Sandaracinus amylolyticus: one gene and its partner. Each later gene encodes a partner of the first gene's protein in a complex. Links are inferred from orthologs where the notes say so. Each region holds a gene or a part of one and is shown on either strand. Other genes may lie near its edges.

Evidence for each region. Proteins that work in one complex are often made in the same cells at the same time.
Region 2: the proteins of trxB (region 1) and trxA are in contact, whole or in part, in a crystal structure (PDB 1F6M), measured with the Escherichia coli proteins. The link is inferred for Sandaracinus amylolyticus from one-to-one orthologs.

What each region holds. Positions count from the first base shown.
Region 1 is NZ_CP011125.1:538,995-546,129, reverse strand. Bases 1,607-4,461 are described here. They hold trxB (thioredoxin-disulfide reductase), read left to right. Parts: upstream 1,607-2,484; coding sequence 2,485-3,438; downstream 3,439-4,461. Other genes in these bases: DB32_RS02195 (carotenoid oxygenase family protein), read left to right, coding at 3,524-4,461; DB32_RS02205 (peptidoglycan recognition protein family protein), read right to left, coding at 1,732-2,325. Also shown: DB32_RS02215 (PDZ domain-containing protein), read right to left, coding at 1-1,261; more of DB32_RS02195, read left to right, coding at 4,462-4,954; DB32_RS02190 (PilZ domain-containing protein), read right to left, coding at 4,959-5,306; DB32_RS02185 (hypothetical protein), read right to left, coding at 5,303-6,016; DB32_RS02180 (hypothetical protein), read right to left, coding at 6,013-6,339; DB32_RS02175 (hypothetical protein), read right to left, coding at 6,410-6,943; DB32_RS02170 (bifunctional riboflavin kinase/FAD synthetase), read right to left, coding at 7,018-7,135.
Region 2 is NZ_CP011125.1:3,034,708-3,039,913, forward strand. Bases 196-3,041 are described here. They hold trxA (thioredoxin), read right to left. Parts: upstream 1,864-3,041; coding sequence 1,528-1,863; downstream 196-1,527. Other genes in these bases: DB32_RS12695 (serine/threonine-protein kinase), read left to right, coding at 196-1,478; DB32_RS12705 (hypothetical protein), read right to left, coding at 1,969-2,208; DB32_RS12710 (homoserine dehydrogenase), read left to right, coding at 2,265-3,041. Also shown: more of DB32_RS12695, read left to right, coding at 1-195; more of DB32_RS12710, read left to right, coding at 3,042-3,566; DB32_RS12715 (bactofilin family protein), read left to right, coding at 3,572-3,982; DB32_RS12720 (hypothetical protein), read right to left, coding at 4,199-5,206. UniProt on the Escherichia coli protein: Participates in various redox reactions through the reversible oxidation of its active center dithiol to a disulfide and catalyzes dithiol-disulfide exchange reactions.

The DNA of each region.
Region 1 (7,135 bases):
GCGCGATCACGGCACACGAGGCGAGCGCAGCGAGGAACACGTCGTCGAGCACACGTCGCCGATCGTGCTCGCTATCGAGCACCGGCCCGCACGCCGCCGCGAGCGCGACGAGCACGATCGCGAGCGGGCCCGTCGGGCTGCGCAGCGCGAGCCAGTCCCACGGCCACGGGCCCTGCGCGGCTTCGATCGCGGCGGGATCGGTCGTGCCGATCGCGAGCGTCGCGACTCCGAGCGCGACGACGATCGCGATGGCGCCGCACATCGCGCGCATCGCCGCGACGATCCGCGGGCGTGACCCCGACGCGCCGAGCACCAGCGACGCACCACGCCCGGCGACGATCGCGAGCAGCGCCGCATCGAGGCCGAGCGAAGGCAGCGCGTCGAGCGCGGCCCGCAGACCGAGCGCGATGGCGATCGCAACGCCGACGTTGAACCAAGGAACGCGCCGCGACGTCGGCGCGAGACGATCGATCCACGTCGCGCCCGGTCCGAGCAGCACGATCGCGAAGAGGGCGATCAACGCGGCGAGCTGCGACCAGAGGATCGCCTCGCGCGGGACGCGCTCTTCCCATCCGTCGAGCGACACGCGCACCACGAAGGGCGCGGCCTCGCCCTCGCGCGCGACGCGCAGGTCCATCGACGCCTGGCCCACCGCCGGCACGAGCTCTTCGGGCGCGAGCAAGTTGAGCCCGTCGATCGAGAGCAGACGGTCGCCCTCGGCGAGACCGGCATCGTCGGCACGGCTCCCACGCGCAACCCGCGCGACCATGAGCCCGATCCCGTCGTCCTCGCGCGGCGCGAGCTCGAGCCCGAGCCGCGCGAGCACGCTCGTGTCGGCATCGCCGCTGACCTCGCGCGGAACGAGATCGATCACCGCGTCGTCGAGCGTGCCCACCACCGAGCCACGATCGAGCGCGCCCGCGCCGAACGCGACACGGATCGAACCACGGAAGGTGCCGCGGCCTCCGAGCCGCCGCAGCGACGCGGCGGGCATCGGCAGCTCGACGCGATCGCTCGAGATCGCCTCACCGTCGAGCGAGACGTCGATGGCGCGCGCGGGATGCCCCGGTCGATGCAGCACCCCGCGGAACGTGACGCGCGCATCGCGGCCGGCGGGAAACCCGCTTCCGCGTAGCACGAGCCGGTGGCCCGGCTGCACACGATCGGGCGAGGCGCTGCCGACGTGGAGGAGCTCGGCCTCGATCGGTCGCGAGCACGCGAGCGTCACGAGCGCGACGATCACGAGGCCGAGAGCGCGCATCCGCACGGCCGGACTGTCGTCGCGTGTCGCGCGACTGGTCAACAAACCCGCGCGAGCGTTTGACCCCGCCGAACGCCCCTGCTACATCGCGCCTCCTTCCTGGGGTCGTAGCTCAGCTGGGAGAGCGCCTCGATGGCATCGAGGAGGTCAGGGGTTCGATCCCCCTCGACTCCATTACTGGTGTGCGGGTCCCCGTCCGCACGGTTCGGTTCGAGCAGTGACGGTGGGGCGTCCGCCGCGGCGATCGTGCTCGGAGGCGCCGGCCCGCACGGGCTGCCGCTCTCGTTCGGTGCGCGGATTCGTCGTCGACCAGGCTCGTCCCGTCCGCACGGTTCGTGTCGCGCAGTGACGGTGGGACGTCCGCCGCGGTGAGCGTGCTCGGAGGACGGCGGCCCGCACGGGCTGCCGCTCTTGTTCGCGCGGGAGGCCGCTCACCACGACCTGCGCGCTCTCGAGCGGCGCGCGACCGTTCAGCCGTCGGCTCGGCTCCTCAGGCCGCGCACGACGCGATGGAGCGATCGGCCGGGGCACGCGGTGTGCGCCCCGTCGATCTCACCGTGGTCGAAGACGCGCGCGCCCTCGATGCGGAAGCGCCGCTGCAACGACGCGACGAGCTCCCTCAGCGTCGCGAGCTGCCGCCGCGTCGGAGCGGTCTCCTCGAAATTGCCGACGAGCACGATCCCGATCGCGACCTCGTCCCAGAGCGCGCGCGTGCTCGTGTCGCGGAGCCGGGACGCGACGTGCGCGCCGGGCTGCTGCCGAGTCCAGCGCGGTCCCACTTCGATCTCGCCGTCGCCGAGGCCGTGGCCGTTCCCGATCACGAAGTGATAGGCCAAGCCGCGCGGCATGTGGCGCACGCCGCGGTGGTACGCGTCCATCGAGGCGGCGTTGCCCTCGGACGACGCGCTGTGGTGCACGATGATCGCGGTCCACGGACGCGCTCGCACACCCGGCGCGCGGATCAGCGCGCCGACGTCGCGGCCTCGCGGGAACTCCTGCGCGTGAGCCGCCGTCGCCGCGAGGACGAGCGAGAGGACGGCGATCGCCGGCATCGTCGAGCGCATCCGCGGATCATCCGACGCGCCCGCCGCGCGGAGCCAATTCCGCGCACCCTCGCGAGCCCGGAGGGCAGCAACGACACGGTGTGCGCCACCAGCCCGGGCTACACTTGCACCCCCGCGGCGCGCGCCTCAAAAGCGCCGGAGGCAAAGAAGAAGACGGACATGAAGACCCACAACGTCGTGATCATCGGCTCCGGCCCCGCGGGCCTCACCGCCGCCATCTACGCCGCGCGCGCGAACCTCAAGCCGCTCCTCATCGAAGGCGCGATCATCGGCGGCATCCCCGGCGGTCAGCTCATGATCACCACGACCGTCGAGAACTATCCGGGCTTCCCCGAGGGCATCACCGGCCCCGATCTGATGGCGAAATGGCGCGCGCAGGCCGCGCGCTTCGGCACCGAGATCATCACGGCCGACGTCGATCGCGTCGACTTCTCCAAGCGCCCCTTCGAGATGTGGTGCGGTGACGATCACTACCGCGCGCAGTCGGTCATCGTCGCGACCGGCGCGAAGGCGAAGTGGCTCGGCCTCGAGAGCGAGCACAAGCTCGAGAACCGCGGCGTCAGCGCGTGCGCGACGTGCGACGGCTACTTCTTCCGCAACCAGGACGTGTGCGTCGTCGGCGGCGGCGACACCGCGATGGAAGAAGCGCTCTACCTCGCCGGCCTCTGCAAGAGCGTGACGCTCATCCACCGCCGCAAGGACTTCCGCGCGTCGCGCATCATGCTCGAGCGCGCGCAGAAGCACCCGAAGATCAAGTTCCTCCTCGACACCGTCGTGACCGAGGTGCTCGACGTCGAGAAGAACACCGTCACCGGCGTGCGCGTGAAGAACGTCGTGACCGGCGAAGAGATGGTCTACGACACGCAGGGTCTCTTCGTCGCGATCGGGCACCAGCCGAACACGCAGTTCTTCCAGGGCCAGCTCGACATGGACGAGAACGGCTACCTGAAGACGAAGCCCGGCACGACGCGCACCAACATCGAAGGCGTGTTCGCCGCGGGCGACGTGCAGGACCACGTGTACCGTCAGGCAGTGACCGCCGCGGGCACCGGGTGCATGGCCGCGATCGAGGCCGAGCGCTGGCTCGCCGCGCACGACCTCGTGATCCACTGACGCATCCGCGGCGGCTGCGCGGACGAGCGCGCGTCTGCTCCGAACGAGGGCAGACGCGCGTTCCGTGGTGCGCCATCCTGCACGGATGCTCCCGACCGCGACCGCGCCTTCGATCTCCGAGCCGAGCCCCTCGCTGCACGACGATCGCGCGACGCACCTCGCGTACACGTCGAGCGTCCCGCGCGAGCACGGGTTCGAGCCGCTGCGCGTCGAAGGTCGTCTGCCCGACGGATTGCGCGGCACGCTCTATCGCAACGGTCCGGGGCTCTGGGATCTCTTCGGTCGCCCGTACTCGCACTCGTTCGAGTGCGACGGTGCGGTCGCCGCGGTGCGTCTCGGCGGCGGGAGCGCGCCCGCGCTCGGCGCGCATCGCGTCACCCAGAGCGAAGGCCTCCGCGAAGAGCGCGCGGCGGGTCGTCCGCTCTACGGCAGCAACGCCGCGTGGCGCACGCGCCTGTGGAACGGGCTGCGCCTCCGCGCGAAGAACACCGCGAACACCGCGCTGCTCTCGTGGCAAGGGCGGCTCTTCGCGCTGCTCGAGGCCGCGCGTCCGACCGAGCTCGATCCCGCGACGCTCGACACGATCGGGCCGAGCGATCTCGGCATCGAGAAGCTCGTCGCGTTCACCGCGCATCCTCGCGCGGTCGCGTCGCACCGCACGACGTACTCGTACGGCGTCGAGCTCGGACCGCGGCCCAAGCTCGACGTGCACGCGCTCCCGTGGACCGGCCCCGCGCGTCGCCTCACGCGCATCCCACTCGCGCACAACGTGATGATCCACGACTTCGCGGCGACCGAGCGGCACCTCGTCTTCTTCGTCGGCCCGGCCGAGCTCGTGATCTGGCGCGCGCTCTTCGCGGCGGGTGATTTCCGCTCGTTGTTCGAGTGGCGTCCGGAGCACGGCAGCGAGGTGATCGTCGTGCCGATCGCAGATCCGACGCGCGTCGTGCGGTTCTCGGTCGACGCGTTCTGGTCGTGGCACGTCGCGAACGCGTTCGAGCGCGGAGGCGAGATCGTGGTCGACCTCGTGCGCTACGACGACTTCGCGACGATGGACCAGCTCGGCGCGTCGGGCGCGCCGTTCGAGCAGGGCGTGCCGACGCGCGTCGTGCTCGATCCCGCGCGTCGCACGATGCGTCGAGATGCGCTCACCGACGCGCGCGCCGAGTTCCCGATGATCGACCTGCGCATCGCGGGCACGTCACACCGCACGATGCTGCTCGCGAGCGACTCGGGGCGGCGCAACGCGCTGCTGCGCCTCGACCTCGAGCGCGATCGACTGTCGCGCTTCGAGCTCGAGCCGGGAGAGCGAGCGTCCGAGATGGTGTTCGTCCCGCGCGAGAAGAACGCGCCCATCGACGACGGATGGGCGCTCTCGATGGTGTGGAGCGCGCGCACGAGCACGAGCCACCTGGCGATCCTCGATGCGTCACGCCTCGAAGACGGCCCGGTGGCGCGCGTGTTCTTCGATCACACCGTGCCGCTCACGTTCCACGGCGTGTTCGTCCCGAGCTGATCGATCACCCGGGATCGAGCTTGCCGAGGAAGCGCTCGAGCTGCGCGCTCTGCGCCGCCGAGACCTTCGCGAAGCGCACGCCCGCGATCCACGTGCCCGCGTCCTGCACCGCGGTCCACGCGACGATCGCCTTCGCCTCGAACGGGCTCTCGTCGGGATCCTCGATCCCGTCCTGCGTCAGGAAGAGCGTGACCGCGAGCTCGCTGCCCTCCTTCACCTCGCGATCGACGACCAGACCGACGCCACCGGCGGACACGTTCTGGGTCGACGCGACGATCGTCTCGCCGCGGATCTCCACCTCCGCGGCGAGCTCGACGGCGTAACGGCGATGCTTGCGGTTCTCGGCGCTCATCCACCCTCCGTGATCACGTCCTCGTCGGCTTCGCCCTCCTCCTCGAAAGCGTCTTCCGCAGGAGTCGCGCCGCGCGTGATCGACTCGGCCATCATCCGAGAAAAGGCCCCGCTCGTAAAGACGTCGAGCAGCGCCTCCGCCTCGATGATCCGCAGCTCGATCGCGACGTCGGTGGTGCCCGCGAGATCGCGCTCGAGCTGCAGCCGGCGGCGCTCGAAGTAGAGGTGTACGACCTGCGTCGCGATCTCGAGCCGGCGCTCCTCGAGGTGCCTCAGCTCGCGCATCAGCGACGTCTCCTCGCGCGCGAAGAGCAGTCGATCGAGCTGGAACGTGACGCTGCCCGAGAAGCTCAGCGAGTCGTCGCTCGACCACACGCTGCGCTCACCGGTCGTGCTCTGCAGCGCCGACAGATCGAGGGTCTGACCACGACGCACGTCGGCGCGCGTCTGGGGCAAGAGACCGGCGAGACGCGCGCGATCCGCGGCGTCGCGGGCGCGCCGCGGATCGAGCGCGGGCGCGTCGAGCACCGCGCGCACCAGCGCGTCGACGCTCGGCTCGTCGCGGTACCGCGCGAGCGCGGCGCGCACCCTCGCCGGGGTGATGCGAGCGCGATCGAGCGACTGCGCGGACGCGTCGTGATCGCGGGCGAAGAGGGCGAGCGTGATCGCGGCGATCACCACGATCACGAGGCCGGAGCTGCGCGCGTTCATCGCGGCACCTCGACCATCCGGCGCGCCCGCGCGAGCGCGTCGCGCCGCGCCCTCGCCTCCCACGCGCACGCCGCCGCGATGCGGCAGCGCGAGCCGCTCGTCACGACGAGCGGCGCGGGCGGCTCTTCCGCGCCCACGCTCGCGACGCCCTCGCCGTAGCGCCCTCCGAGCGACACGCCGACGGCCCACGACCATCTCGTGTCCGCGTCGTGATCGCTCGTCGCTCGCGCGCGCTCGATCGCGGTGCCCTCGATCGTCAGCGCCGGTGCGCTCTGCGCGAGCTCCGCGCATCCCATGCTCGTGATCGCCGCCAACGCGATCACGAGCGACCCTGATCTCGCTCGTCTTGATTGCATGCCCGCCTCGTACGTGCGGGACACACATCGCGCGACGTCAGCCGAGCGTTGCGTGATCGATCGCGACGATCTCGGAGTCGCCCTTCGCGAGGCCGATCGCGACGACGATCTTCTCGCCGGGCGCGCGCGGCGCGAGGACGATCGTGCCCTCGCTGCGCACCACGCCGTGATCGACGCGCTCGACGCGCGGCGCCTCGGCGTCCTCGGGCCACGAGACGCGCACGACGCGCAGGTGGATCTCGGCGCCCGACGGCGCGATCAGCTGCGCGCGCGCGATCGCGCTCTCGCGCACGCGCCACACGACGGCGAGCGTCTCGCCCTCGTCGAGCGTGACGCCCGCGAACTTCGCGTCGGCGAGCCTGGTCATCGTCGCGACGGGTAGCACCGGCTCGTCCTCGCGACGCGCGGTCGCCGGCGGCGGACGCTCGAGCCGGCGCTCCGGCGGCACCGGCAACACCGCGCGCACCGTGCTCGCCACCCGGCCCAAGAGCGACCGCGCGATCGAGAACGCCCCGGTGCGACTGCTCGGATCGCGCCCGCGCAGCACGTCGATCAGCGACTCTCGATCCATCGACTCCGCATTCGGCACGCCACGCCTCCGCGCTTCGTCCAGAAGCTCGGCCCAGGAACGTCGCTCGAGGTCCTTCAGAGGAGCCTCCACGTCGGCTCGTCGTCGACGAGCCGCGCGCGCGCCGCCTGGGCGTCCGTGGCGATCTGTGCCCGAAGTGCGTCGATGCCGTCGAATTTCTGCTCACCGCGCAGG
Region 2 (5,206 bases), 2.5 Mb from region 1 along the record:
TCGCAGCCGCGATCGCATCGATCCCCGAGTTCTTCTGGCACGGCGACGTGCGCGCCGATCGCGTCTGGGTCGATCCCGACGGGCTCCTCCTGACCGGCGGCTTCTTGCTCTCCGCGCTCTCCGGTGAGCTCGTGCAGAGCGCGCTCGAGCGCGAGCCCGGGCTGCGCCACGGCCTCGCTCCCGAGGTCGCCGAAGGTCTCGGCGGCCGCGCGTCGGATCGCTGGGGCGTCGCCGCGATCGCCTGGGAAGCGCTCATCGGGCGCGGCGTCGACATGCGCCGCGTCGCGCCGCCGCCGGCGCTCGGTCCGGTCGGTGTCGAGCTCGTGCGCGTGCTCGACGCGGATCCCGCCGCGCGGCCCCCGACGCTCGACGCATTGGTCTCGGCGCTCGCCGATCTCGCGCGGCTCCCCATCCCGCAGGTCGACCGCGACAGCTTCCACGTCGCGGCGTCCACCACCACCGACGAGACCACGCAGGTCGCAGAGCTCGAGGGCTCGCCGACCGATCCGTCGCGCCGCACGAGCTCGTCGTATCCGACGTTCGGCGATCCGCCGACCGAGCGTCTCACGCGCTCGACCGAGGCGATGATCCAGAGCGACGAGCGCCTCCCCACCGATCCCGGCATGTCGGCGGTCGCGTCGCGCGACACCGCGCGCCACGTCGCGCTCGACGCCGACGGGAACCTCCCCGAAGCGGGCGATCTCGATCCGCGCCTCGTCCGCGCGGCGCTCGCCGCCGAGGCCGATCCGCTCGCGAGCGCCGAGCTCGAGCTGCTCGACACGAAGACCGATCCCGGCGCGAAGCTCGGCCCGCGCGACACGATGAGCGACGAGCTCGATCCGCGCCTCGTGCGCGCCGCGCTCGGCATCGCGCTCGACGCCCCGAAGCCCGATGCTCCGCCGAAGCGACGCTCCGCGCAGATCACGCAGGAGCTCGCGCCCAACGATCTCGAAGAGCTGCGCGCCACCGCCCCCGCGGCGCGAGCACCGAAGATCGCGAGCGCGAAGGCCACCGCCGTGGGCATGCCCGTCGTCGTCCCCGCGGTCGTCGCCGCGCCCGCGGCCGCGCCCGAGCCGGCACGTCCCGCGCGACGCCGCCCGGCGCGCGACCCCGAGCCGGTGCCGCTTCCCACCGACATCAAGCCCATCCCGCGTCCGCGCGCGATGGACAGCGGCGAGATCATCGCGCCGGGCCCCGTGCTCTTCGACGCATCGAAGCCCGCGCCGCGCGCGCCCGCGCCGCCTCCGCAGGCGCCGGTGCTCCCCGCCGTCGCGCCGGCCGCGCCTGCCGCGCCGCGCGCCCGGCCCGCGCGACGCGCGACCTCGTGGACGAGCTACGCGATCATCGCGGGCGCCGTCGTGATCGCGATCGCGATCGTCGCCGCGGGGTTCCTCTATCGCGCGTCGATGCAGCGCGAGCAGGAGCGCCAGCAGCGCATCGAGCAGCGGCTCCGCGAGCTCCAGAGCACGACGCCCTGATCCCTCGCGGGACCAGGGCGTCTCTCGCGCTCCACGGAGCGGCGATCGATCAGGCGCCGATGCCGGTGTCGATCAGGCGCGCGAGGATCGTCTTCGGCGCCGCGCCCTGCTGCTGCGCGACGATGCGGCCGCCCTTGAACACGTAGAGCGTGGGCACGCCGCGGATGCCGAAGCGCGCCGCGGTGCTGGGGCTCTCGTCGATGTCGAGCTTCACGACCTTCGCGCGCCCGGCGTACTCGTCGGCGAGCTGATCGATGAACGGCGCGATCTGACGGCAGGGCCCGCACCACGTGGCGGTGAAGTCCACCAGGACCGGCTGGTCCGAGTTCATCACCTCGCTCTCGAAGTTGAGATCGTTCACCACGAGCACGTTCTTGCCGGCCATGAGCACCTCCGAAACGCGGTGAACGTAGGGAACCACTCGGGGGGTGTCAATCGAAGCGGCGCGCCTGCTGGAGCCCGGAGCGTGCGCGCCGAGTCTGGACGTGCCTCAGCCCATGGCGCGAAGCACCACGTAGAGCACCGCGAGCGCGGCCCACAGCACCGCGGACACGCGCGCGCCCGCCTTCCACGCGACGTACGGCGTGGCCAGCGGCACCAGCCCGAGCGACTTCGTGCGTCGATCGATCGCGTCCGATCGCAGCAGCTTCACCGTCGCGAGGACGTGCACGAAGAGCCACACGCCGGCGGTCACGATCCACGAGATCAGAAGCGCTGCGCCCGACGGCAAGATTGGAGCCTCCTACCAGCTTTCGTGAGCACGGCCCATGAGGTATGTCAGCGCCCGTGACGAGGTCGATTCGGATCGGGATGCTGGGCTGCGGCGTCGTGGGGCAGGGCGTGCTCCGGACGATCGCGACCCGCCGTGAGAGCCTCGCGCGCCGCCTCGGTGCGCCGATCGAGGTGCGTCGTGTCGTCGCGCGCGATCCCGACAAGGAGCGCGGCGAGCACGCGCCGCGCGAGCTGCTCTCGTTCGACCCCGAGACCGTGCTCGGCGATCCCGAGATCGACGTCGTCGTCGAGGTGATGGGCGGGCTCGATCCCGCGGGCGCCCACGTCGTGCGTGCGATCGAAGCGGGCAAGTCGGTCGTCACCGCGAACAAGTTCCTGCTCGCCGAGCGCGGCTCGGAGCTCTTCGAGCTCGCGGAGGCGCGCGGCGTCGACCTCGCGTTCGAGGCCGCGGTGTGCGGCGGCATCCCGGTGATCCGCGTGCTGCGCGAGGCGCTCGTGAGCGACAACGTCGTCGCGCTGCGCGGCATCGTCAACGGCACGAGCAACTACATCCTCTCGCGCATGTACGACGAGAAGATCGACTTCTCGGTCGCGCTGCGCGGCGCGCAGGACGCGGGCTACGCCGAGGCCGATCCCACGCTCGACGTGAACGGCGGCGACGCGCTCCACAAGCTCACGATCCTCGCGTCGCTCGCGTTCGGCACGCGCGTGCTGCCCTCGCAGATCCACCAGGAGGGCATCGAGCACGTCGCGGCGATCGACATGCAGATGGCGGCGCGCTTCGGCTACGTGATCAAGCTGCTCGCGATCGCGCGCGCGCTGCCGAACGGCGCGCTCGATCTGCGCGTGCACCCTGCGCTCGTGCCCGACGACAGCGTCATCGCGAGCATCTCGGGCGCGCTCAACGCGATCTACATCGAGGGCGAGAGCCTCGGTCCGCTGATGATCTCGGGCTACGGCGCGGGATCGATGCCCACCGCGATGAGCGTGGTGAGCGACATCGTCGACGTCGGGCGCAACCTGATGATGGGCTCGCGCGGTCGCGTCACGCATCGCTCGCTCGCGGCGCGCGAGGTGCGCGACCCCGGGCACCACGTCGGGCGCTATTACCTGCGCTTCACCGTGATGGATCGCCCCGGCGTGCTCGCGCGCATCGCGGGCGTGCTCGGCGCGTTCGACGTGTCGATCGAGCAGATGATCCAGGAGGGCCGCGCCAGCGCCGACGGCGAGCCGGTGCACGTCGTGATGCTCACCCACGCGTGCAAGGACGCGAACGTGCGCAGCGCGCTCCGCGAGATCCACATGCTGAGCGGCATCTCCGAGCCGGCGCGCGCGATCCGCGTCGAGGAGGGCTGAGCACGATGCCCGCGCCTCGCGATCTCACCGGCATCGGTGAGCTGCACGCGCTGCTCGGCCGTGGCGCGCGCTTCGAGGGCAAGCTCGCGTTCGAAGGGCGCGTGCGCATCGACGGCGCGCTCAAGGGCGAGATCCTCGGCGACGGAGTGCTCGTCATCGGCGACGGCGCCGAGGTCGAGGCGAACGTCGAGGTCGGCACGCTCATCGTGCGCGGCGGCGTGCTGCGCGGGAACGTGCTGGCGCGTCAGCTGATCGAGATCCACCCCGAGGGCGCGGTGTACGGCGACATCCAGGCGCCGGAGATCGACATCTCGAAGGGCTGCGTGTTCGAGGGCCGCTGCACGATGCTCCCGGTCGACCGCGACGAGGAAGAGGGCGAGACCGCCGAGACGGCCGTCCCCGATGAGCACGGGTGATACGGCGCGCGGGCCCGAGCCCTTCTCTCGCCGACGAACGTCCCTTCGCGCGGGCGAGAGCCTCGTTCGGACCAAAGAACGGCTCGGGCCGGGGGAAAGCGGCGATCTTTCGCCAAAAAACGGCTCTGGCCCGGGGCCAGAGCCGTTTTTTGGTGGGAAATCGAGGGTTGGTGCCCGGAAGCCTCGATCTTCACACGAAGATCGAGGCGTTCGGGCTCACCAGTAGCCGATGCCGGCGAAGATCCCGATGCGCACGCCGCCGTCGGTCCCGCTGTCGCCGGCGAACGCGACGTCCGGCGGATCCGAGAACGACAGCCAGTAGTTCACGTAGCTCACCTGGAGCGCCCAGGTGATCCCGAACGTCCCCGCGAGCGTGAAACCGCCGCCGATGGAGCCGCCGACGTCGAAGCCGATCGTGTCGCCGGCGTTCCCGTACTGGTTCAGATCGCCGCGGCTCAGCACCGGGCGCACGCCGACCTCGGCGCCGATCACGAAGAGCTCGCGGTAGATCCGCATGCGCCCGCGCAGCGCGGGGCGGAGATAGACGTACTCCGCGCTCTCGAGGAGCGGGTTCTCGCTGAGGTTGTAGGTGTCCCAGCCGGCGCCGAACTCGACGCCGAGATCGAGCACGTCGGCGAGCGGGAAGAGCCAGCCCGCCGCGAAGTCGACGCGGTAGAAGGTGCTGTCGACCGGCTGTCCGGTGCTGTCGACCTGCGACGACAGGCCGACCGCGTGGGCGAAGAAGCCGCGGGCGTAGATGCCCTGGATCACGCCGGGATCCGCGTTGAAGGGGCGCACCTCGCCGCGCACCGCGAGCTCCGGGTACCACGCGTTGTAGCGACCGTGGCGACCGTCCTGGAACGTCACGTCGGCCTCGCGCGATCGCGGGACCACGCCGAACTGCAGCTCGAGCAGCGGCGCGCGGCGATCCCACTCGGAGGTGCCGCCTTCCTCCTGCTCTTCCTCCTCGACCTCGTCCTCGACGACCTCTTCCTCGTCGGGCAGCGTCGTGGTGCGCACGGGCGGAGGCGCCTCCTGGACTTCCTGGCGCGGCCCGGGCAGGCGCGAGAGCCCGTCGTCGAGCAGCGATCGCGCGGCGCGCGCCACGCCCTGACCGCGCATCTGCGCGCTGGCGCTGGCGACCTGGTGCCCGTTCTCGTCGAGGGCGGTGAGCTGGAGACGCCGGCGACGGCCGCGGCCGGTCACGCGGCCCTGCACGACCAT